DNA from 2 places in the Streptomyces sp. HSS9-12 genome. Region 2 is predicted to be linked to the other one. Evidence: riboswitches for the same ligand, from Rfam matches in the RefSeq annotation. Region 2 holds a riboswitch; the other holds the start of a gene.
What was found. Region 2 has a riboswitch for glycine ahead of gcvT (glycine cleavage system aminomethyltransferase GcvT). Riboswitches for the same ligand answer to the same signal wherever they lie in the genome.

Region 1 (11,680 bases), on a different contig from region 2:
TATGCCCAGGAGATGGGCAGGATGCCCGCGGAGCCCCACGGAGCGGCCGAGATCGGGCCCACGCCCGTTTCCGGGCCGGCGGCCGGCTGCAGCGGGTGGTTCGGCAGATACGGCGCGAGGTGCGCGCGCACGCCGACCGGGCCAACGCCCGGGCCGCCGCCGCCGTGCGGGACGCAGAAGGTCTTGTGCAGGTTCAGGTGCGAGACGTCGCCGCCGAACCGGCCCGGCTTGGCCAGCCCGACCAGTGCGTTGAGGTTCGCTCCGTCCACGTACACCTGGCCGCCGGCGTCGTGCACGGCCGCGCAGATGTCGGCGACGTGCTCCTCGAACACGCCGTGCGTGGACGGGTAGGTGATCATGAGCACGGCCAGCTCGTCGCGGTACTGCTCGATCTTGGCGCGCAGGTCCGCCACGTCCACCTCGCCGTCGTCGGCCGTCTTGACCACGACGACCTTCATGCCGGCCATGACAGCGCTGGCCGCGTTGGTGCCGTGCGCAGAGGACGGGATCAGGCAGATGGTGCGCTGCTCGTCGCCGTTGGCCCGGTGGTAGGCGCGTACGGCCAGCAGACCGGCCAGCTCGCCCTGGGAACCGGCGTTGGGCTGGATGGAGACCTTGTCGTACCCGGTGAGCTCGGCCAGGCGCTCCTCGAGCTCGCGGATGAGGGTCAGATAGCCCTCGGCCTGCTCCACCGGCGCGAAGGGGTGCAGCGCCCCGAACTCGGGCCAGGTGACCGGCTCCATCTCGGTGGTCGCATTGAGCTTCATTGTGCAGGAGCCCAGCGGGATCATGCCGCGGTCCAGCGCGTAGTCCCGGTCGGCCAGCTTGCGCAGGTAGCGCAGCATCGCGGTCTCGGAGCGGTGCTGGTGGAAGACCGGGTGGGTGAGGTAGTCGTCGCTGCGCAGCAGGGCGGCGGGCAGCGCTTCGCCGGTGGTGGCGCCCAGTGCCTCCACATCGGCCTCCACCCCGAAGGCGCCCCACACGGCGGTGAGCTGGACCCGCCCGGTCGTCTCGTCACAGCTGATGCCGACCTGGTCGCTGTCGATGAGCCGCAGGTTGACGCCGGCCACACGGGCGGCGGCCACGACATCGGCGGCGCGGCCCGGAACACGGGCGACGACGGTGTCGAAGTACGTCTCGTGGACGACCTCGACGCCACCGGCCCGCAGCCCCTCGGCGAGGATCGTGGCGTAGCGGTGGGTGCGCTGGGCGATGGTCTTGAGGCCCTCCGGGCCGTGGTAGACGGCGTACATGCCGGCCATCACGGCGAGCAGCACCTGAGCGGTGCAGATGTTGCTGGTGGCCTTCTCCCGGCGGATGTGCTGCTCGCGGGTCTGCAGGGCCAGGCGGTAGGCCTTGTTGCCGTCCGCGTCCACGGAGACGCCGACCAGCCGCCCGGGCAGGTTGCGCGCGTAGGTGTCCCGTACGGCCATGTAGCCGGCGTGCGGGCCGCCGAAGCCCATCGGCACGCCGAAGCGCTGGGTGGTGCCGACCGCGATGTCCGCGCCCAGTTCCCCGGGGGAGGTCAGCAGGGTCAGGGCCAGCAGGTCGGCGGCGACGGTGACGACCGCGCCCAGCCCGTGCGCCTGCTCGATGACCGGCCGCAGGTCGCGGACCTGGCCGGAGGCTCCGGGGTACTGCAGCAGGACACCGGAGACCCCGCGCTCGGCGGCCTCGGCCGGGATGCCGTCGGACAGATCGGCGACGACCACCTCAACGCCGGTCGGCTCCGCCCGGGTCTGGATGACGGCGATGGTCTGCGGGAGGCAGTCGGCGTCGATGAGGAAGACACCGTTTTTGACCTTGCCGACTCGGCGGGACAGGGCCATGGCCTCGGCGGCGGCGGTGCCCTCGTCGAGAAGCGAGGCGCCCGAGGTGGGCAGGCCGGTGAGGTCGGCGACCATGGTCTGGAAGTTGAGCAGCGCCTCGAGGCGGCCCTGCGAGATCTCCGGCTGGTACGGGGTGTATGCCGTGTACCAGGCCGGGTTCTCCATGATGTTGCGGAGAATTACCGGCGGGGTGAAGGTGCCGTGGTAGCCGAGCCCGATCATCGGGGCCAGCACCTGGTTGCGGTCTGCGAGCTGTCGCAGCTCGGCGAGTACGTCCGCCTCGCTGCGCGCGCCGGGCAGGCCCAGCGCTTCGGTGCTCTTGATGATGTCCGGCACGGCGGCAGCGGTGAGCTCGTCGAGCGAGCCGTAGCCCACCTGAGCGAGCATCTTCGCCTGGGCCTCGGTGTCGGGCCCGATGTGGCGTTGCTCGAAGGGGGTGCCACGCTCCAGACCGGAGAGTGGAATGCGATTGGCGGTCATCTGCAGAGGCCTCCTGGTCGACGCGACCTGCGAGGGGCACCCTGGCGCGGGTACCCGGACGGCCTCCCCCTCTGTCATCTCAACCTGAGAGCTTCACCGGGCCGCCGAGGCGTTCCGGCTTTCACCGTCGGTGAGGAGGGGTCCGTCCGGCATGTTGCCCGTCCGACGCCCGCCCTGCTTTCCAGAGTGACCTCGTCCGTGCGGTACGGGTGCCTGAGAGATTCCGGGGAGGATTTGCTCCTTCGGCGCCCCCGGCTTCGCTGTCGGAGGACTCTCCCGCACGGGGTCTACAGCCGCTTGCCAGCCTACCAGCGGGCCCTCTCCCCTGATCGCTCAAGTGGCCGAGCTGCGTGTTGTGCCTTTTCGTAGTTCTCACAGAGGATTTGCGACCTGTTGGAGGGACCGTGCAGACCGATATCGATCCGCGGAGCCTGATCGGCCGCAAGGCGTACGACATCGACGGCGCGAAGATCGGCACGGTGGACGAGGTCTACCTGGACGACGCGACCGGCCGGCCGGAATGGGCGGCGGTGCGCACCGGCTTCTTCGGGCGGGACGCCTTCGTGCCGCTGGAGCCCAGCGAGGTCATCGACGACACGCTGCGCGTTCCGTATCGCCGCTCCCTCATCAAGGACGCCCCGGACTTCGGCGTGGGCCGCCATCTGTCCCCCGAACAGGAGCTGCAGCTCTACCACCACTACGGGCTGGACGTCTCCGGATCGCGCGAGGAGCCGCCCGAGGACCAGGACTTCGGCAAGATCGCCGGCGAGGACACCTGAGGCACCAGCGGCAACGGATCGGCGGGCTCCAGTGCCGGGTCGTCAACGGCGAAGGTGCGCACCCGGCCGGGCTCCGACCCCGGCTCCTCGAAGCGCACGGTGACCCTGCCGAGGCCGCTTCCCTGCACCCAACCCGGGCCGTACTCCGTATGGCGTACGTCCAGCCCCGGCAGCCATCGGCGGACGACGGGCTCAGCCTCCGCCTGCCGCTCCCCCGCCTCAACTGCGGTGTGCGGCCCGCCGCCCGCCGGCGGCGCCGCTTCCGCTTGCGCCTCCGCCTCCGCCCGCTCGCTCGCCGCCTGCGCGAACAGGTCTTCCTGGGTGAAGTCGGCAAGACCGCTCACACCTACGCCCAGCAGCCGTACGCCGCCCGTGGTGTCCACGGACTCCAGCAGCCGCCCCGCGGCCTCCCGGATCACGGTGGGGTCGTCGGTGGGCCCGCGCAGCGTCTCGGAGCGCGTCAGCGTGGAGAAGTCGAAGCGCCGTACCTTCAGCACGACCGTGCGCCCTGAGCGGCCGGCGGAGCGCAGCCGCTGGACGCAGCGGTCGGCCAGCCGCTCAACCTCCGTCCGCACCCTCGCCCTGTCGTGCAGGTCGACGTCGAAGGTGTCCTCCACGGAGACGGATTTGGCGTCCCGGTCGGCGACCACCGGCCGGTCGTCCTGGCCGCACGCCATGGTGTACAGCGAGGCGCCATGGGCCTTGCCCAGCAGCCGGACCAGTTCGTCCTCTCCGGCCTCCGCCATCTCCCCGACGGTCGTGATGCCGGCCCTGCGCAGATGCTCGGCCGTCGCCGGTCCGACGCCGGGCAGGGTACGGACCGGCAGGGGGGCGAGAAGCTCACGCTCGGTGCCCGGCGGGATAAGGACCAGCCCGTCGGGCTTGGCCTGCTCGGATGCGATCTTGGCCAGCATCTTGGAGCCGGCCAGCCCGACCGATCCGGTGAGCCCGGTGGTGGCCCGGATGTCGTGACGCAGCCGCTCCCCCACCTCGCGGGCCCCGGCCGGCGTGGTCACTGCCCCGCCCGCCTCCAGATCGACGAACGCCTCGTCCAGGCTCAGCGGCTCCACGAGCGGGGACAGAGCGTGCAGAAGTTCCATGACCTGGTCGCTGACCTGGCGGTAGAGCGTGAAGCGTGGGGTGAGGAAAGCGGCGTTGGGGCACAGCCGCCGGGCCTGCGCCATCGCCATGGCCGAGTGAACCCCGAAGACGCGGGCCTCGTACGACGCCGTGGCGACCACGCCCCGCGGGCCCAGTCCGCCGACGATGACCGGCTTGCGGCGCAGACTGGGTTTCGCCGCCTGTTCCACGGCGGCGTAGAACGCATCCATGTCCAGATGCAGGATCGTCGGCGCGCCTCTCACAGGTCCGATGCTGCCGCACCGCACTGACATTCGCCCTGGGGCGGAGGTAAGGATCCACTGGAGCGCCGCGGGCGTCAGACCGCGCGGTTGCGCCGCCGCGCCAGCTCATCCGCGGGGTTGTGCCCGACCAGGGTTTCCCCGGTGTCCACCCGCTCCCCGTGGAGCTGCGACAGCGCCGCCTCGACGTCCCGCCACACCACCCCGACGGCGATCCCGAAGATGCCCTGACCGCCTTGGAGGAGGCTGACGACCTCGTCCGGGGAGGAACATTCGTACACCGTCGCGCCGTCGCTCATCAGCGTCATCTGACCCAGGTCGGCCCGCTCACGGGTGCGCAGGTGCTGGACGGCGGTGCGGATGTTCTGCAGGGAGACACCGGTGTCGAGGAAGCGCTTGACAATCTTCAGGACGACGACGTCGCGGAAGCTGTACAGGCGCTGCGTCCCGGAGCCGTACGCGGGGCGGACGCTTGGCTCGACGAGGCCGGTGCGCGCCCAGTAGTCCAGCTGGCGGTAGGTGATTCCGGCCGCCGCGCAGGCGGTGGGGCCGCGATAGCCAATCAGTTCGGACCGCTCGCTGGGCGGCCCGGCGGATGCCGCGGCAGCGTTCCCGGTGATGGGGTCGGCCGTACCCCCATGCAGCGGAATGGGGCGGCCTGCCGCCGTACCGTCGCCGGTGCTTCCCACGCCGACCTCCGTCCTTGACCTGCCTTCTCGACGGTAGGCAGTCACCCCGGGTGCGTCAACGATCGCCACACTCGCCACGCCGAGTGATAATCACCCTAAGGGTGGTTTTCCGTGTCCCACCGGGGGGAACAGCTAGCCGAATGGCCTGGTGGCGTCTGTCGAGCGCCCCAGGCCACGCCTCACTGGCTGCTGCTGCCGAAGTCCTCAGGCGAGATCTGGTCAAGGAACTCGCGGAACTTCTCCACCTCGTCCTCTTGCTCGTCCGGGATGGCGATGCCCGCGTCGTCCAGCACACCGTCGCTGCCGTAGATCGGCGTACCGGTGCGCAGTGCCAGCGCTATGGCGTCTGACGGCCTGGCACTGACCTCGACACCGCTGGCGAAGACCAGCTCCGCGTAGAAGACCCCTTCCCGCAGATCCGTGATGCGGACCTCCGTCAGCCGCTGACCGACCGCGTCGAGCACGTCCTTGAAAAGGTCATGCGTGAGCGGCCGAGCGGGGGCCATGCCCTGCTGGGCGAACGCAATGGCGGTGGCTTCCCCCGGCCCGATCCAGATGGGGAGGTAGCGGTCGCCTCCCACTTCGCGCAAGAGCACGATTGGCTGGTTGGACGGCATTTCCACCCGGACACCCACGACGTCGAGCTCGTTCACACAGCAACCCTAGGACGAGCCCGGCCGGTTTGGGTAGTCGGGAGCCCCTGAGGTCAGTGCAGGCGCGTCCGCAGAGCCGCCTGCACCAGGGCTGCGTGCAGCCGTACGGAGAGCGTGGCCAGCTCCCGGGCAGTGGATTCCGCGTGGTTGCGTGTCTGCGGGTTGCGGTGCCGCCGCAGCGGGGCAACCACCTGTTCGACCAGGCCGGCCTCCCGGTCGGCGGCAGCCTTCATGGCCCGCAGATGCCGCGGCTCCAGCCCGAACCGGCCCACATCGGCGACCAGCTTGGCGATGGCGACCGACTCGGCGTCGTACGATCCGTCCTCACCCGGAGCAATCAGGCCGTACGACTCCCACTCCTCGAGCTCCTTGTCGCCGACCTCCGCCGCGGCCAGCAGCTCGGCGCGGCCCACGCGGGCAGTCGTGGGGGCAGGCCCGGCGTCCGGCTCCAGCGCGGCGTCCAGCGGATCGCGGGGCCGCGCTGGGGCGGGGAGATGCACCTGCTCACCCCGGGACAGGGCGTCCAGGTGCTCTCGGATGACTTTGAGCGGGAGGTAGTGGTCCCGCTGCATACGCAGAACGTAGGCGAGCCGCTCGGCATCCTCCGGGCTGAACTTCCGGTACCCCGAGGGAGTGCGCCGCGGCTCGACCAGGCCTTCCGCTTCGAGGAAGCGGATCTTGGAAATAGTGACCTCGGGAAACTCCTCGCGCAGCCGCGCGAGGACCACGCCGATGCTCATCAGCTTCCCACCCGCGGAGGCGGTGCCAGAACTGGCACCGCCCGACGGTGTCTGCCGCATGGCGCTTCCCTCGTGGCCTTGATCGCCGGCTGTCAGACGGCCCGCTGGCTCGCGTAGAAGACCAGCCGGTACTTGCCGATCTGGACCTCGTCCCCGTTCGACAGCACGAAGGAGTCGATCCGCTCCCGGTTGACGTACGTACCGTTCAGGCTGCCGACGTCGGCGACGGTGAAGCGGCCGTCCGCTCCGCGCCGGAACTCCACATGACGGCGCGAGACGGTCACGTCGTCGAGGAAGATGTCGCTCTGCGGGTGGCGACCGGCCGTGGTCAGGTCGCCGTCCAGCAGGAAGCGGCTGCCGGAGTTGGGGCCGCGGCGCACGACCAGCAGGGCGGAGCCGAGCGGCAGTGCGTCAACGGCGGCCTGCGCCTCGGGGGACAGCGGGGGCACGGGCTGGCCGCTGGCCTCCGCCTCGTAGGCCTCGATACCCGAGATCGAGATCGTCGAGGTCGTCTCCGAAGCACGCTCGGACGGCGCACCGGCGGCGGCCAGCGGCGCTCCGCAGTGCGAGCAGAACCGGCTGTCCTCGGCGTTGCGGTGTCCGCACCTCGTGCACACAGGCAAGGCAGACCCTCCACCCGTACTTGAGGCCGATGGGTCCTCGAAACCTATGCGGCCGGGACCCGCAGGGTCAACAGAAGACGCGCCGTGGCCACCTGAAATGCCTCCGCCGGCGCCCGCGACCTCATCGCGGAACAGCGGACGCCCCTCCTGCCCGGCACCTTCCTCCGCACCGCGCCCGGCGCGGTGGCGGGCCGTGCCGCCGCCGTCTTCGCGGGCGCTCTTACCAAACAACTTTGCAAACAACTTCACGGGCGATTCCCCTTGACCGAAACAGACCCGCCCGTGGGGCAGGAACCCTCGATGCTCACTCCGGCCTACCGGACACCCTCACAACGTCCGTGACCGTCAGACAGTTTCCACCACGCACTGTTTTGTGGTGCGCCGACCCCCCGCAAGCTCATGCCCCGAACACCGGGGCGACATGCCGACTCACGTCATCGAGATGACGACCGAGCGTAGTCAGGCCGCTTCGGCGATCGCAAGGCATCCACGACGATCTTCTGCGACCCGGCAATGGACACCGTGGCCTGCTCCTTCTCGAAGGACTGCACCACTCCGCCGGGGATGTTGAGCGCAGGTTCGAGATCTTGGGGGTTGCCGATGACCTTGATGCGGTACGGCTGCCGTACGGCACGCCCGTCGATCCGTACGCCGCCCGCGGCGTCGGAGAAGTACGTCCCGGACACCACCCGCACATCGTTGATCTGAATCGCCTCCGCGCCGGCGGCACGCAGCTCCTGGATCGCGTCGAGCAGCATGTCCGCCTGGACCGCGCCCTGCGGATCGCGGACCGTCAGCATGATCCCCGGCCCCTCGGCCGCGGTCGTGCCCGCCAGCACCCCGAGCTGCTGCGCCTTCTGCTCGGTCTGCTTGCGGGCCTCCTCGGCCTGGTCCGAGCTGTTCTCCAGCTCCGCGCGCTGGTTCTGCAGGCGCTGCTTCTCGTCCTCCAGGCGGTGCGTACGGTCGTCGAGCTCGTCGAGGATCCGTACGAGGTCCTCCTGGCGGGCGCCGCGCAGCGGGCTGCTCTCGCTGGTGGAGCGCACCTGGATGGTGATGCCGAGTCCGAGGACGAACAGCAGGAGGGCGACGATGAGTTGGTCACGCGTGATGCGCGGCGGCCACAGCCCCCTCACCAGCCGCTGGCGGCCGGTCACTGCCGGGGGCGCGGGAGCCTCCGGCTGCGGGGCTGGAGGCCTCGGGGCGGCAGGCTTCGACTCCGCGGCAGGCCGAGGCGCCCCAGGTCGAGGCGCTGCGGAGCGGGGGGCCGCGGGTCCAGGACCTGCGGGTCGGGCAGCCGCCGGTCCGGGACCTGGGGGTCGCGGGCCTGCGGATCGAGGCTCCGCGGGTCGGGGCGCCGCGGGTCCAGGGCCCCCGGGTCGGGCAGCCGCCGGTCCGGGACCTGGGGGTCGCGGGCCTGCGGATCGAGGCTCCGCGGGTCGGGGCGCCGCGGGTCCGGGACCTGCGGGTCGGGGGCCCGCAGGCCCTGAGACTCCGGGCCTGGGCGGCAGAGGCCTGGGGCGTACGGGCCCAGGGGGCATCTGCCTGGGGGGTACCGGGTTGCGGCCCGCTGGGCGCCCAAGCGCCGGAGCCTGCTGTTCGGGCGCCTCGCGCAGCCTCGGCATCTCCCGGGGCTGCCGAGGAGCGGGAGCCCCCGGCTCCTTGGCCGTATCCGGCTTCCGCGGCGCGTCGGACTGAGGCACCTCCTCAGAGGTGCGCGCCTCTTCAGGTTTGCGCGCATCGTCAGAGTCGCACATATCGTCGGACTCGTGCGCATCATCAGGCTTGCGCGTTTCGTCGGGCGTGCGCCCATGGTCAGACTTGTGAGCCTTGTCCTCCAACCCCGCCTTGTCCGCGGCCTCTTCTGCCGTCGGCGTCTCAGGTTGTGCCGTCGGCGTCTCGGAGTGCTTGGGCTCCTCCGTCTCCGCGTCGGCACCCGGCGAGGACTGCAGGGTCTTCGGGGTCTCCTCGTTGCTCATCGGCCTCACGCCCGGAAGACGTGCCGACGGATGGCGGCCGCGTTCGAGAAGATACGGATGCCGAGCACAACCACCACGCCGGTGGACAACTGCGCGCCAACCCCCAACTTGTCGCCGAGGAAGACGATCAGCGCGGCCACCACCACGTTGGACAGGAAGGACACGACGAAGACCTTGTCGTCGAAGATCCCGTCCAGCATGGCCCGCAGGCCTCCGAACACGGCGTCCAGCGCCGCCACCACGGCGATCGGCAAATAGGGCTCCACTACCGCCGGCACCTCGGGCCGGACCAGCAGTCCGACCACCACTCCCACGATGAGGCCCAGTACGGCGATCACGATGTGCCTTTCCCTGTCTCGGTCGCGCTCTTGTGCGCGGCACCGGGTACCGCGTTACGTACGATCAAGCTCGGCGCAGCAGGCAGCCGGACCTCGTTCTGCGTGGAGATGCTCGCGCGGATGCCGTAGTTCTCCTGCAGCACATGCAGGTACTGCCCGTCGGTGCCGTCCTGGAACGCGGTGCTCAGCCGCTGTCCCGCCCCCACCGCGAGCACCGTGTACGGCGGCACCAGCGGCTTGTTGTCGACCAGTATGGCGTCCCCTGCCGCCCTGATCGCCGAGAGTGCCGTCAAGCGCTGCCCGTTGATCGCGACGGCCTCAGCTCCGGCCTCCCACAGCCCGTTGACGATCCGCTGCATATCTCGGTCACGGACCCGTCCGGTGTCGGAGAAGCCGCTGTTCTCCCGCGGCCCGCCGCCGTGGTCGGCCTCCTTGGCATCGTCGACGATCAGCTGCACCCCGGGCCCGTGCACCGGGGTCGCCCCCGCGAGCAGGCTCACCAACTCGTCCTGGTCGCCCTGACGATCCAGGGCCTGGCGCTGCCGTGCCCCGACGTCATCGCGCAGTTTGTCCACACTTTTTTGAAGTTTGTCCGCTTCGGAGGTGCCGGTCTCAATGCGGTCGATCAGCTCCTGCCGCTCCTTGGCGACGACCGGGGCCGATATCTGCGCCTGCGCGGCGCCCACCGTCACCACGGCGGCGGCGAGCACCAGCCCTAGAGCCAGGCCGAGTTTGGCGCGCAGGGGCTTCGGCAGCCCGGAGGTTCCCTCCGCACCGCGCCGCGCCGCCGCCTCTGCGTAGCCGTCGTCCAGGCTGTGGTCCATCACATTGGTCAGCAGCGACATGGACGCATCAGGACGCGGAGGCGAGGCCGTACTCCGAACGGGGTGCTGCTGCGACATGCCGCACATCGTTGCACGTCACCTCGGTCACCGCCGAACGGCCCCACCGGCACGCCGCTGTGGGGGTACCGCCAAGGCGGTACCCCCACAGTCAGATCGGCAGAAGTCCGGCAAAAGGCACTGCAGCCGGACTCGGCTGGAGCTCAGCAAGGACGTCAGCGACCAGCGCTGTCGACCACCGCTGCCCACTCGTCGAGCAACTCCAAGGCGGAGTCGTCGTCCGGCCCCTCGGCCCACAGGTGGGTGACCGCCTCGGCGGGATCCGGCAGCACCATCACCCACCGGCCGTCGGACTCAACGATCCGTACGCCGTCGGTCGTATCGACGAACCGGTCACCGGCTTCCTCGACCACCCTGCGCATGACCATTCCCTTGACGGCCCACGGGGTGGCGAGATCACGCCGCTGGACGTGAGCACGCGGGATACGAGCATCGATCTGACTGAGCGTCAGCTGAGTACGGGCCACCAGGCCGAGGAGCCGTACGAACGCGGCGGCGCCGTCGAAGACGCTGCTGAACTCCGGAATGATGAAGCCTCCCCGCCCGTCCCCGCCAAAGATCGTCGTCTCCTCCCGGCAGACCCGGGTGAGGTCATCCGGCGACGTGGTCGTCCACTCCACCTGCGTGCCGTGATACGCGGCCACCTGCTCGGCGATGCGCGTGGTGGTCACCGGAAGCGCGACCCGGCCGCTGCGCCGCTCGGCCGCGACGAGGTCGAGCATGACCAGCAGGGCCCGGTCGTCCTCGATGATGCGACCTCGCTCGTCCACCAGGGAGATGCGTTCGCCCACGGGGTCGAAGCGCACACCGAAAGCGGCACGGGCCGAGGAGACGATCTCGCCGAGCCGTACGAGCCCCGAGCGCCGGGTGTCCTCGGTCTCCGTCGGACGCGTCTCGTCGAGACCCGGGTTGATCGTGAGGGACTCCACGCTGAGCTTGCCGAGGAGGCTGGGCAGAACAAGGCCCGCGCTGCCGTTGGAGGCGTCCACGACGACCTTGAGTCCCGCCTCGGCGACGCCTGTGGTGTCGATGGCGCGGAGCAGGGACCCGGTGTAGGAGTCGAAGACGCTGGCGGGGAAGATCAAGTCGCCGATCTCACCCGGGAAGGCGCGCCGGTACTCCTGACGAGCGTAGACCCGGTCGAGTTTGCGCTGGCCGGCCTGGGAGAGGTCCGCTCCGCCTTCATCGAAGAACATGATGTCGACGGAGTCGGGGACTCCGGGCGTGGTACGGACCATGATCCCGCCGGCGCTGCCGCGGGCGGTCTGCTGCCGGGCGACGGGCAGCGGCACGTTCTCCACGTCGCGTAC
Region 2 (11,680 bases):
CACATCCTGGTTGACCTCGGTGACCTCTCCGGACACGGGCGCGTACAGGTCGCTGACGGACTTGGTCGACTCCAGCTCGCCGCAGGGTTCGCCCGCGGTCACGGTGTCGCCGACCTCCGGGAGCTGGACGTAGACGACGTCACCGAGTGCGTCGGCGGCGTGCGAGGTGATGCCCACGGTGGACACGCCCTCCTCGGCGGGCGAGATCCACTCGTGCTCCTTGCTGTAGCGCAGCTGCTGGGGGTTGCTCATGACCTGAATTCTCCTGGATGCAAGGGACTGCTCGTGAATGGGGTCTTGACAGGTAAGACGGTTCGGTGTGAGAGGCGCCACGTGGCGGAGCCGCGGACCGGCGCTCAGCGCTGCCGCTTGTAGAAGGGGAGAGCGACGACCTCGTACGGCTCGTGGCTGCCGCGGATGTCCACGGTGATGCCTTCCGTACCCGGCTCGGCGTGGGCGGCGTCGACATACGCGATGGCGAGCGGCTTGCCGAGGGTGGGGGACGGGGCACCGGAGGTGACCTCGCCGATGACCGTGCCGGAGCCGTTCTCCACGACCGGGTAGCCCGCCCGCGGTACCCGGCGGCCGGTGGCGACCAGCCCCACCAGCTTGCGCGGCGGGGCCTCCTCGGCCTGCTTGGCCGCGGCTTCCAGGGCCTCCCGGCCGACGAAGCGGCCGCCGTTCGTCGTCTTGTCGAACTTCACGACCCGGCCGAGGCCCGCGTCGAAGGGGGTGAGCGCGGTGGTCAGCTCGTGCCCGTACAGCGGCATGCCCGCCTCCAGGCGCAGGGTGTCCCGGCAGGACAGACCGCAGGGGACCAGGCCGGCGTCCTTGCCCGCCTCGGTCAGCGCCTGCCACAGCGCTTCAGCGTCGCCCGGGGCGACGAACAGCTCGAAGCCGTCCTCGCCGGTGTAGCCGGTCCGGGCGATGAGTGCGGAGACGCCGGCGACGGTGCCGGGCAGGCCCGCGTAGTACTTCAGCCCGTCCAGATCGGCGTCGGTGACCGACTTCAAGATCCCCGGTGCTTCGGGCCCCTGGACGGCGATCAGTGCGTAGTTGTCGCGGTCGTCCCGGACGGCCGCGTCGAAGCCGCCCTGCCGCCGCTTGATGGCGTCCAGCACCACCTGGGCGTTGGAGGCGTTGGCCACCACCATGAAGTCCTGCTCGGCGAGGCGGTAGACGATCAGGTCGTCGAGGATGCCGCCGGACTCCTCGCAGATCATGGTGTAGCGGGCGCGGCCGACGGCGAGTGCGGAGAGGTTGCCGACCAGTGCGTAGTCGAGCAGCTCACCGGCCTGTGGGCCGGTCACGGTGATCTCGCCCATGTGCGAGAGGTCGAAGAGTCCGGCGCGGGTGCGGACGGCGAGGTGCTCGTCGCGCTCGCTGCCGTAGCGCAGCGGCATGTCCCAGCCCGCGAAGTCGGTCATGGTCGCACCGAGCGCGCGATGGACCGCATCGAGTGCTGTGCGGCGTGGAGCGTCGGTCATGAGGGTCAGGCTCCCGTGGGGTCGATGGCGAGGCGCTGTCGGAAAACACAGCCTCCCCATCTGTCATCGGAACCTGAGAGGTTCGCCACGACCCCGCACGTGAGTGGGTCACGGCTTGCACCTTGGGTGGGACCGCACGTAGCGGCCCGCTTTTCAGATCTGCCTCGCCCGCGCAGTACTGGGGCCTGAGAGATTCAAGGGAGGACTTGCTCCTTCGGCGCCCCGGGCGGCCGACACAGCTGCCGGTCTCCGAGGACTCTCCCGCGCGGGTTTATACGGCCGGTATGGAGTTGGCGGGCTCATCATTGCACGGCCGGGCGGGTATGGGCAGGCCGGTGGCGAGGTATTGAGGTTTACGGCATTACCTTTTCTTGACAGTCTGCTCGGAGGGCCCACGGCGACCTTATGAACGGGGAGGACGATCACGGTGCACTGGCATAGTGCGTGCGCGACGACCGCTGAGGTCGTCGCGCACGGGGGCATTGCCCCAGGTACCTCCCACAGATACGAGCTGTTCCCAGGGGATGCCCCCACCCGGACGAAGTCCGCAGGAGCGATGCCGGCACCGCCGCAGCCGCACGCTTTCACGCCCGGTCGATTCCAGTCCGCGCTCGACCTGCGGGGACCGGACTCCGGGGAGACATCCGCCGACCGTGAGCAGCCCGTACGGCAGCTGCACTACCCGGCCGGTGACGTGGTCGTCGTCTCAGGGCTGCCGGGCAGCGGCAAGAGCACGCTGATGAAGCGGACCGTCGCAGGACGCGACGCCCGCGGCGCCGCCGTACACCGGATCGACTCCCAGGACACCCGGGACCGCTGGGAGCGCCGACTGCCTGCCGCGCTGCCGTACGGGATCTACCGGCCCCTGGTGCGGATCGCGCACTATGCGGGGCTGCGCCGGGCCCTGCGCTCCGGTCGCAGCATCGTCGTACACGACTGCGGCTCGCACGCCTGGGTACGGCGCTGGCTGGCCCGCGACGCGCGGCGCCGCGGGCGCGCGGTGCACCTGGTGCTGCTGGATGTGCCGCCGCGGACGGCCCTGGCCGGTCAGGCCTCCCGTGGGCGCGGGGTCTCCGACTACGCCTTCGGGCGGCACCGCGGTGCGGTGCGACGGCTGGTGGCCGACGTGGAGGGCGGGCGGCTGCCGGATGGCTGCGCATCCGCCGTACTGCTGGACCGCCCGGCTGCCGACGCTTTGCAGGGCATCGGCTTCCGGTAGGCCCCCGCACCGCCCTCCGTGTCAGTCGGCCCAGCTGGTCAGGAGTTCTGCGGCAGCATCAGGGGCGCCGGCAGGGTGGAGGCCTCCTGCATGTTGTCGTCCAGCGGCGGCAGATCCTTGAGCACATCGCCGATGGCGGCGGTGAGGAGGTCCTGGAGGGCTGCCGTGATGGCCTGCACGTCGCCGGAGGAGAGGGCCTCGCGCAGCGCGTCGATCTCTTCGTCGAGATCCTCGGCAGGAACGTCCTCGGAGGTGGATGTGGAGGGGGTGCTCTCGGCGGAGCTGGGTGCGGTGCTGGGGGCCGCGGTGTTCTCGGGCAGGCTCGGTGGGGTGCTGGGGGAGTCGGCGTTTTCAGGCAGGCTGGGTGCGGTGTTGGGGGTGGTGGTGTTCTCGGGGGAGCTGGGTGCGGTGTTGGGGGTGGCGGTGTTCTCGGGGGAGCTGGGTGCGGTGCTGGGGGAGTCGGCGCTTTCAGGCAGGCTGGGTGCGGTGCCGGTGGTGGCGGTCTCGGGCACACTCGGCGCGGTGCTGGGGGATGCGGCGTTCTCAGACAAGCTGGGTCCGGTGCTCGGTGGGGTGTTGTTCTCGGGCAGGCTGGGTCCGGTGCTGGGGGATGCGGCGTTCTCAGCGGCGCTGGTTTCGGCGTTCTCAGCGGCGCTGGTTTCGTTGGCTTCGACGCTGGTCTCAGCGTTGGTGGAGGGCAGGGCCGCGGCGTCCCCGCTGCCGTGCTGATCCTGCTGGGCAGCCTTCGCCCCGGCCAGGGCGGCGGCCTTGAGCAACAGCCCGAGGCTGAGACTTGATGCGTTTGCGAGGTTCGTCCGGTCCGGCTGGACGGCTGTGGAGGTGCTGGACTCGCGGTCGGGCTGCGCAGCGGCGCCCTGTGTCAGCGGCGCGAGCGCCTCCTTGATCGCGTCGATCCGCTGGTCGCTCTCGTCGGCCGAGAGCTTGTTGCCAGGAGCTTCCTTCACGGACTCCAGAAGATCGGTGATGGGCGGCAGGACATTGCCGAAGCGGCCGAGCGTCTCTGTCTGGTCGAGCAGCTGGTCGCTGCCCGGGGCCGGCGCGGCCGGTCCCGAGGCGGGAGGGACGGGGAGCGGCGGGGAGTCGGATGCGCTTACGGAACGAATGGGAGCGTCGGCCATCGCCGGGGCGGCTGCGCCGAGGGTGCCGAACGCCAGGGCGCCACACACGACGGACGAGGCGAGAATGCCGGTCTTCCCTCTTACGGGCATGGAGGGTTTCCCTTCAGTGGTATGAACGGCTTTACCGATCACAGTGCGAAGGAATGGACACGCAGCGCAACTGGTCAACTGCGGAGAGTCGTGGCATGTGGTCGTCGGGAGATGTCCTCGTCTGTCCCGTTGACCAGGCGCTTCGCTGCGGATCGGATGCAACCGGCGGCAACGCTTACGGATGCAGCCGTTAGGGTGCGTGTGCACGTGGTACGAAACGGTGGTGGGGCGCGATGAGCATGGCGGCGGAGCAGCACGGCTACTCCATGCCTTCCGGCGGATTTCCCGGCAATGAACTGGAAGAGGTGCTCGCCGCCTCCCTCGGCGTCGACGGCGCGGGCCCCCGGATCGTCGAGGTGCTCGGCCGCAGCCATGTCTGGGTCCCGCTGCCGAACGGTGGGAGTCCCCACAGCCGCGATCTCGACCTGCCCACGGTCGAGATCCACGGCGCCGCGTACGTCCCGGTGTTCAGCTCCGAGGAGCAGTTCCTGCAGGTCGTCGGCGCCCATATGTCGTACACCATCGCCCCGGCCCGGGAGTTCGCCCGCGGTCTGCCGCCGCAGCTGGGTATCGCGGTCAATCCGGGCGGCGCGGTCGGCGTGCCGCTGCCGCCGTCCGCCGTCGCCGAGCTGTGCCGCGTCGGCCGCACCGAACTCGATGGCGCCGCAAGTGGCGGCCGGGTGCGGCTCTTTGAGCCCGACTGGCAGGAGGAGCCCGTCGACTTTCTCGCCGCGGCCGCCGGCGAGTTCGCCACGACGGGGGTCGTCCGCACCGCGCGCCGGGCCCTGGCCAGTGTGGAGGGCGAGGATCCCTCGCTCTTCATCGGCGTCGAACTGCTCACCCCCTGCGGCCCGAGCGAGCGGACCGTGGTGATGGACGCGCTCGGCCGTGCGCTGGGCGCGGTCCCGGTGCCGTGGCCCGTCCAGCTGGTGCTGCTGGACATCGCCCAGGACCCTGTCGGCGACTGGATGCTGCAGCGCGTGCACCCCTTCCACACCGCGGTGTAACCGACCGGCGCCATGCCAAGGCCCGCGCCGAGGTGCCGCGTCAACTGCGCCACAGTGCGCGCGATAGCCGCCTTCCCGGACTCGTAAGCTGGTTGGATGACCAGCGGGGTGCAGGCCGTACCCCGGAAGGGCCGGGAGGCCGAGAGAGAGGGCGGAGCCAGGTGAGCGCGGGAGGCGGGGCAGAAGCGGCCGGTGCGGTCGAGCACCTGCTGCGGCAGGTGACGCCCGGGCGGTACGACGCCTACGAAGCGCTGCTGCGTGCCCTCGCGGAGGGCGAGCTGTGGATGCTGCTCTGGCACGGCGACCCCGGGGCCCCTGACGCCCAGTACGGAAACATGGAGGTCGACGGGCTGGGCTACGCCCCCTGTGTCACCTCGGCCCAGGAACTCGTCACCAGTGGCTGGAACCGGTCCCACGAGGTCGTCAGCGGCTGGGACATCGCGAACGCCCTTTATCCCGACCGTTGGGGCATTTGGCTCAATCCCCACAGCCCGGGCGGCGGTGTCGGCATCCCCTGGCTCGACCTGCGCCGGATCGCCGTGGGGCTGGACCGGCTGCCCGCGGGCCCGCTGCAGCTGTCCGAACCGTCCATCCAGCTCCCGCAGTTCTACGCCCTGCTCACCCAGAACGCGCACCGTACGCCCGCGGTCCGGTCGCTGCGCCGGGCCTGGGTGCAGCCTGCGGTCGGCGCGCCCTATCTCGCCATCGGTCTCGACCTGTACGACGCCGGCCCGCAGGCCGTGGAGTCGGTGCGCGCCATGATCCAGCAGTCGATCGGCGCCGTGCCGGACGGGCTGCCCGTCTCCAGCGTCGCGATGTCCGATGAGTACGACCCTGTGGCGATGTGGATGCGGGCCAACTCCCGTCCCTTCTTCGACCGGGAGGCCTACGGCGCCGGCGCACCGCCCGCGCCCGCCGTGCCGCCCGCGCACGGCACGCAGGCCCCTGGATACGGCTATCCCCCGCAGTACGGCTGGCAGACCGGACCCGCTCCGCGGCCCTACTGACCGTCCAGTATCCGGGCGTCCGTTTAAGGCGGATATGCCCCTCAATCCACTCCTCATTGACGGCTGTTCAACCGCTCAGCTGGCTTCAGTGTTCGTATAACGGAAATCATCTGACCACATCACAGTTGCGCATCCTTTCCCTGGGGGGACTGGCGGGTGATCGCAAACGAGATGAAGACTCACGTTCGCCGGGCGGTCGGCCCTTTGTGCGATCTGCTGCACATTGTGTGCAATCACCGGCACCGGCCGCGCTTGCCGCAACCTCGCACCACCCGTACGACCAGCACTTGTGATTGAAACAGCCGCTACAGCGGCAGGCACGGGCCGGATACAACCGGCCGAGCCGAGAGGGGTCCCTACCACGATGACGGCACCACTGCACGACACGAGCGCGGCCGAGACCGCGGCCGTCGATGTCGCGGCCGATGTCCCGGCGAAGGCGATCGAAGGCCGCTCGCCGTGGAAGATCGCCTGGGTACGGCTGAAGCGAGACAAGATCGCGCTGGTCGGCGGCGTCGTGGTGCTCTTCCTGATCCTCGTCGCCGTCTTCGCGCCGCTGATCGTCAGTCTCCTGGGGCACCCGCCGAACGACTTCCACGAGGACAAGATCGACCCGCTGTTCGGAACACCCACGGGTTCCTGGGGCGGCATCAGCTCCGACTTCCTCTTCGGGGTGGAGCCGGTCAACGGCCGCGATGTCTTCAGCCGGGTCGTCTACGGCGCCCGCATCTCGCTGCTCGTGGCGTTCCTCGCGGCCGTCTTCGCGGTCGTCCTCGGCACCGTCTTCGGCATCATCGCCGGCTACTTCGGCGGCTGGGTCGACGCGGCCATCAGCCGGGTCATGGACGTGCTGCTCGCCTTCCCGCAGCTGCTGTTCATCATCGCGCTCGTGTCCGTCCTTCCCAACGAGCTGTTCGGGCTCGCCGGAAGCGGGGTGCGCATCGGCGCGCTGATCGTGGTGATCGGCTTCTTCGGCTGGCCGTACGTCGGGCGCATCGTGCGAGGCCAGACGCTCTCCCTCCGGGAGCGCGAGTACGTGGAGGCCGCCCGCAGCCTCGGGGCCGGAGGGATCTACATCCTCTTCCGGGAGCTGCTCCCCAACCTCGTGGCGCCGATCACCGTCTACGCGACGCTGATGATCCCCACGAACGTCCTCACCGAGGCCGCGCTGAGCTTCCTCGGCGCCGGCGTCAAGCCGCCCACCGCCTCTTGGGGCCAGATGCTCTCGAAGGCGGTCAGCACCTACGAGGCCGATCCCATGTTCATGGTGATTCCCGGTATGGCCATCTTCATCACAGTTCTGGCGTTCAACCTGTTCGGTGACGGCGTGCGCGACGCACTGGACCCCAAGGGTGCCCGCTAGGCGCACCAGGGTGCGCCGCTCCACCAACCCCCTGCAGACCGCCCCTGCCGATCCGACAGGAGGCCCCCCAACCGTCGGTCCGGAAGCTTGGACCGCGACCAACCCGGAGGTTGCGAGATCGTGACAACCAACAGTTCATCGAGGCGCAGACTGGCCGCAGGATCGGCGCTCGTCGTTGCGGCCCTGCTCGGCACCGCGGCGTGCGGCGGCGGCAAGGACAACGAGGGCAAAGGCGGTGCCGCCGGTTTCAACGCGGCGGTGAACAAGGTCGCCAACGCTTCTGACAAGAAGGGCGGCACCCTCAAGTTCATCGGCACCCAGGACGCCGACTCGTGGGACCCGCAGCGCGGCTACTACGGCTTCATGTGGGACTTCGCCCGCTACTACACCCGTCAGCTGATCACCTTCAAGCCGGAGCCGGGCGCGGCCAGCACCGAGCTGGTCCCGGACATGGCCACCGACACCGGCAAGGTGTCCGCGGACGGCAAGACGTACACCTTCACGCTGAAGGACGGCCTCACGTGGGAGGACGGCAAGCCCGTCACCTCCAAGGACATCAAGTACGGCATCGAGCGCATCTGGGCGCAGGACGTCATCTCGGGTGGTCCGATCTACCTGCAGCAGGTCCTGGACCCGAAGGGCGAGTACAAGGGCCCGTACAAGGACAAGTCCGCCGACAAGCTGGGCCTGAAGGCCATCGAGACGCCGGACGACAAGACCATCGTCTTCAAGCTGCCGAAGCCCAACGGTGACTTCCTGCAGATGCTGGCCATGCCCTCGGCCACCCCGGTGCGTCAGGACAAGGACACCAAGGCGAAGTACGGCCTGAAGCCGTTCTCCAACGGCCCCTACAAGTGGCAGCAGTACACGCCCAACAAGTCCATCACGCTCATCCGCAACGACAAGTGGGACGCCAAGACGGACCAGGTCCGCAAGGCGCTGCCGGACAAGATCACGGTCAAGCTGACCACCAACGCCGATGACATGGACAACCGGCTGATCGAGGGCGAGTACGACCTCGACATCAACGCCACCGGCGTCGGCCAGGCCGCCCGTGCCAAGGTGCTGCAGCAGCACAAGGAGAACGCGGACAACCCGCAGACCGGCTTCATCCGCTACGCGGTCTTCCCGCAGACGGTCAAGCCGCTCGACAACATAGACTGCCGCAAGGCGATCATCTACGCGGCCGACACCAAGTCGCTGCAGACCGCCCGTGGCGGCCCGCAGGCCGGCGGTGACATCGCCCCCAACATGCTGCCCCCGTCCATCAAGGGCGCGGACGTCAAGGCCGACCCGTACGGCAAGCTCTCCGGCAAGCCGGACATCGCCAAGGCCAAGGCCGCTCTGAAGGCCTGCGGCAAGCCGAACGGCTTCAAGACCCGCATCGCGGTCCGCAACAACAAGCCGATCGAGGTCGCCACCGCCGAGTCGCTCCAGCAGTCGCTGAAGAAGGTCGGCATCGACGCCGACATCGACCAGTACGACGGCGCCCAGACCTCGGGCATCATCGGTTCGCCGAAGGTGGTCAAGCAAAAGGGCTACGGCATCATCATCATGGGCTGGGGTGCCGACTTCCCGTCCGGCCAGGGCTTCCTGCAGCCGCTGGTCGACGGCCGGTTCATCCTCCAGAGCGGTAACAACAACTTCTCCGAGCTGGACGACCCCGCGATCAACAAGCTGTTCGACAAGGCCCTGCTCGAGACCGACCCGGAGAAGGCCGGCGAGATCTACAAGCAGATCAACACGAAGGTGTCGGAGGCCGCGGTCTACCTGCCCTTCACGAACGAGAAGAACATCATCTGGCGCAGCTCCCGCCTGACCAACGTCTACACGGCCGACTCCTACAACGGCCGCTACGACTACGCGTCGCTGGGTGTCGTCAAGTGACCGTCCACACGCTCCACCGGCGCACCCGCCGCTAGGTTCGAAGGGCAGGTGATGGCCGCGAGCGGTGGCCCGGGAACCGTCCGACGGTTCCCGGGCCACCGCCCGGGCCGACTGCATGCTTGCATATCTCATCAGGCGGCTGACCGCCGTCGTTGTGATGCTGCTCGTCGTCACGCTGGTGACGTTCGGCATCTTCTTCCTCATCCCCAAGCTGACCGGCAGTGACCCTGCCGCGATGTTCGTCGGCAAGCAGGCGGACCCGGCAGCCATCGAAGGCGTCCGTCAGAAGCTGGGCCTGGACGAGCCGATCCTGGTGCAGTTCTGGCATTTCATCGTCGGCATCGTGGCCGGGCGCGACTACACCGGCGGCGGCGAGACCATTCACTGCAGTGCCCCCTGCTTCGGCTACTCCTTCCGCACGGAGCAGGAGATCTGGCCGATGCTCGTGGACGCGTTCCCGGTGACGGTCTCGATGATCGCCGGCGCCGTCGTGCTCTGGCTGGTCACCGGTGTCGCGACCGGTGTGCTCTCCGCGCTCAAGCGCGGCACCGCCATCGACCGTGCGGCAATGATCACCGCCCTCGCGGGTGTGTCGCTGCCGATCTACTTCACCGGCCTGATCTCCCTGGCCATCTTCCGTACCCAACTGGGCTGGTTCAACAGCGAGTACGTCCCGCTGGAGGAGAGCGTGACCGGCTGGTTCAGCGGGTTGATCCTCCCCTGGGTCACGCTGGCCTTCCTCTACGCCGCGATGTACGCCCGCCTTACCCGGGCCACGATGCTCGAGGTGCTCGGCGAGGACTACATACGCACCGCGCGGGCCAAGGGTCTGCGGGAACCGGTCGTCCTGGGCAAGCACGCCATGCGGTCCACGATGACCCCGGTCCTCACCATCCTGGGCATGGACCTCGGTGCGCTGGTCGGCGGCGCGATCCTCACCGAGACCACGTTCTCCCTGCACGGTCTGGGGCTCTCCGCCTTCCAGGCGGTCCGGGACCGCGACCTGCCCCTGATCCTCGGCGTCACTCTGATCACGGCCGCCGCCGTGGTCTTGGCCAACCTCGTCGTGGACCTCCTGTACGCCGTGATCGACCCCCGAGTGAGGCTCTCGTGACGGACATCAACAAGACCGGCGCCGTCAACGAGCCCCAGATATCGGCTTCGACGGAGCCCACCGCGTTCCTCGACGTACGCGACCTGAAGATCCACTTCCCGACCGACGACGGCCTCGTCAAGTCCGTCGACGGGCTCTCCTTCCGGCTGGAGAAGGGCAAGACCCTCGGCATCGTGGGCGAGTCCGGCTCCGGCAAGTCGGTGACCTCGCTCGGCGTCATGGGCCTGCACACGGTCGGCCAGTACGGCCGCAGCAAGGCCCGGATCTCCGGCGAGATCTGGCTGAACGGCCAGGAGCTCCTCTCGGCGTCCCCCGACGTCGTGCGCAAGATGCGCGGCCGGGAGATGGCGATGATCTTCCAGGACCCGCTGTCCGCGATGCACCCGTACTACACGGTCGGGCACCAGATCGTGGAGGCGTACCGGGTCCACCACGACGTCGACAAGAAGACCGCCCGCAAGCGGGCAATCGAGATGCTCGACCGCGTCGGCATCCCGCAGCCGGACAAGCGCGTGGACAGCTACCCGCACGAGTTCTCCGGCGGCATGCGCCAGCGCGCGATGATCGCGATGGCGCTGGTCAACAACCCCGAGCTGCTGATCGCCGACGAGCCCACCACCGCCCTGGACGTCACCGTCCAGGCGCAGATCCTCGACCTGATCCGGGATCTGCAGAAGGAGTTCGGCTCCGCGGTCGTGATCATCACCCACGACCTGGGTGTCGTCGCCGAACTGGCCGACGACATCCTGGTGATGTACGGCGGCCGCTGCGTCGAGCGCGGGCCCGCCGAGAAGGTCTTCTACGAGCCCCAGCACCCGTACACCTGGGGCCTGCTGGGCTCCATGCCGCGCATCGACCGCGAGCAGACCGACCGGCTCATCCCGGTCAAGGGCTCGCCGCCCAGCCTGATCAACATCCCGAGCGGCTGCGCCTTCCACCCGCGCTGCCCGTACGCGGACGTGCCCAAGGGCGGGGTGACCCGCACCGAGCGCCCCGAGCTCCGTGAGGTCGGCAGCCGGCACTTCTCCGCCTGCCACATGGCCCAGGAGGACCGGACGCGGATCTGGACCGAAGAGATTGCCCCGAAGCTGTGAGCAACGCAAAGGACGCCACCGTGAAGAAGGACGTGACGGTCCCGGCGCAGGCCACCGCTTCGCCTGAGCCCCTCCTCAAGGTCACCGGCCTGGTCAAGCACTTCCCCATCAAGAAGGGGATCCTGCAGCGGCAGGTCGGTGCGGTGCAGGCCGTGGACGGCCTCGACTTCGACGTGCGGCCGGGGGAGACCCTGGGCGTGGTGGGTGAGTCGGGCTGCGGCAAGTCGACGATGGGCCGGCTGATCACCCGGCTGCTCGAACCGACCGGCGGGA

Region 1: it holds a riboswitch for glycine, as region 2 does, so the genes downstream of both, gcvP (aminomethyl-transferring glycine dehydrogenase) here and gcvT (glycine cleavage system aminomethyltransferase GcvT) in region 2, are expected to answer to the same signal.

The regions. Positions count from the first base shown of each region.
Region 1 covers NZ_JBUEGC010000083.1:2,155-13,834, reverse strand. Annotated here, with positions in the region: gene gcvP (aminomethyl-transferring glycine dehydrogenase) at 1-2,309, opposite strand, end outside; glycine riboswitch at 2,501-2,598, opposite strand; gene ACY34J_RS27965 (PRC-barrel domain-containing protein) at 2,714-3,088, shown strand; gene ACY34J_RS27960 (DNA polymerase IV) at 3,007-4,452, opposite strand; gene ACY34J_RS27955 (MerR family transcriptional regulator) at 4,527-5,138, opposite strand; gene ACY34J_RS27950 (bifunctional nuclease family protein) at 5,318-5,791, opposite strand; gene ftsR (transcriptional regulator FtsR) at 5,845-6,591, opposite strand; gene ACY34J_RS27940 (FHA domain-containing protein) at 6,624-7,148, opposite strand; gene ACY34J_RS27935 (DUF881 domain-containing protein) at 7,589-8,662, opposite strand; gene ACY34J_RS27930 (small basic family protein) at 9,136-9,468, opposite strand; gene ACY34J_RS27925 (DUF881 domain-containing protein) at 9,465-10,370, opposite strand; gene ACY34J_RS27920 (sugar phosphate nucleotidyltransferase) at 10,526-11,680, opposite strand, start outside.
Region 2 covers NZ_JBUEGC010000037.1:223-11,902, forward strand. Annotated here, with positions in the region: gene gcvH (glycine cleavage system protein GcvH) at 1-252, opposite strand, end outside; gene gcvT (glycine cleavage system aminomethyltransferase GcvT) at 357-1,487, opposite strand; glycine riboswitch at 1,538-1,650, opposite strand; glycine riboswitch at 1,651-1,761, opposite strand; gene ACY34J_RS19705 (AAA family ATPase) at 2,044-2,706, shown strand; gene ACY34J_RS19710 (hypothetical protein) at 2,745-3,935, opposite strand; gene ACY34J_RS19715 (enhanced serine sensitivity protein SseB) at 4,169-4,942, shown strand; gene ACY34J_RS19720 (enhanced serine sensitivity protein SseB C-terminal domain-containing protein) at 5,104-5,949, shown strand; gene ACY34J_RS19725 (ABC transporter permease) at 6,314-7,312, shown strand; gene ACY34J_RS19730 (ABC transporter substrate-binding protein) at 7,433-9,199, shown strand; gene ACY34J_RS19735 (ABC transporter permease) at 9,315-10,313, shown strand; gene ACY34J_RS19740 (ABC transporter ATP-binding protein) at 10,310-11,407, shown strand; gene ACY34J_RS19745 (ABC transporter ATP-binding protein) at 11,440-11,680, shown strand, end outside.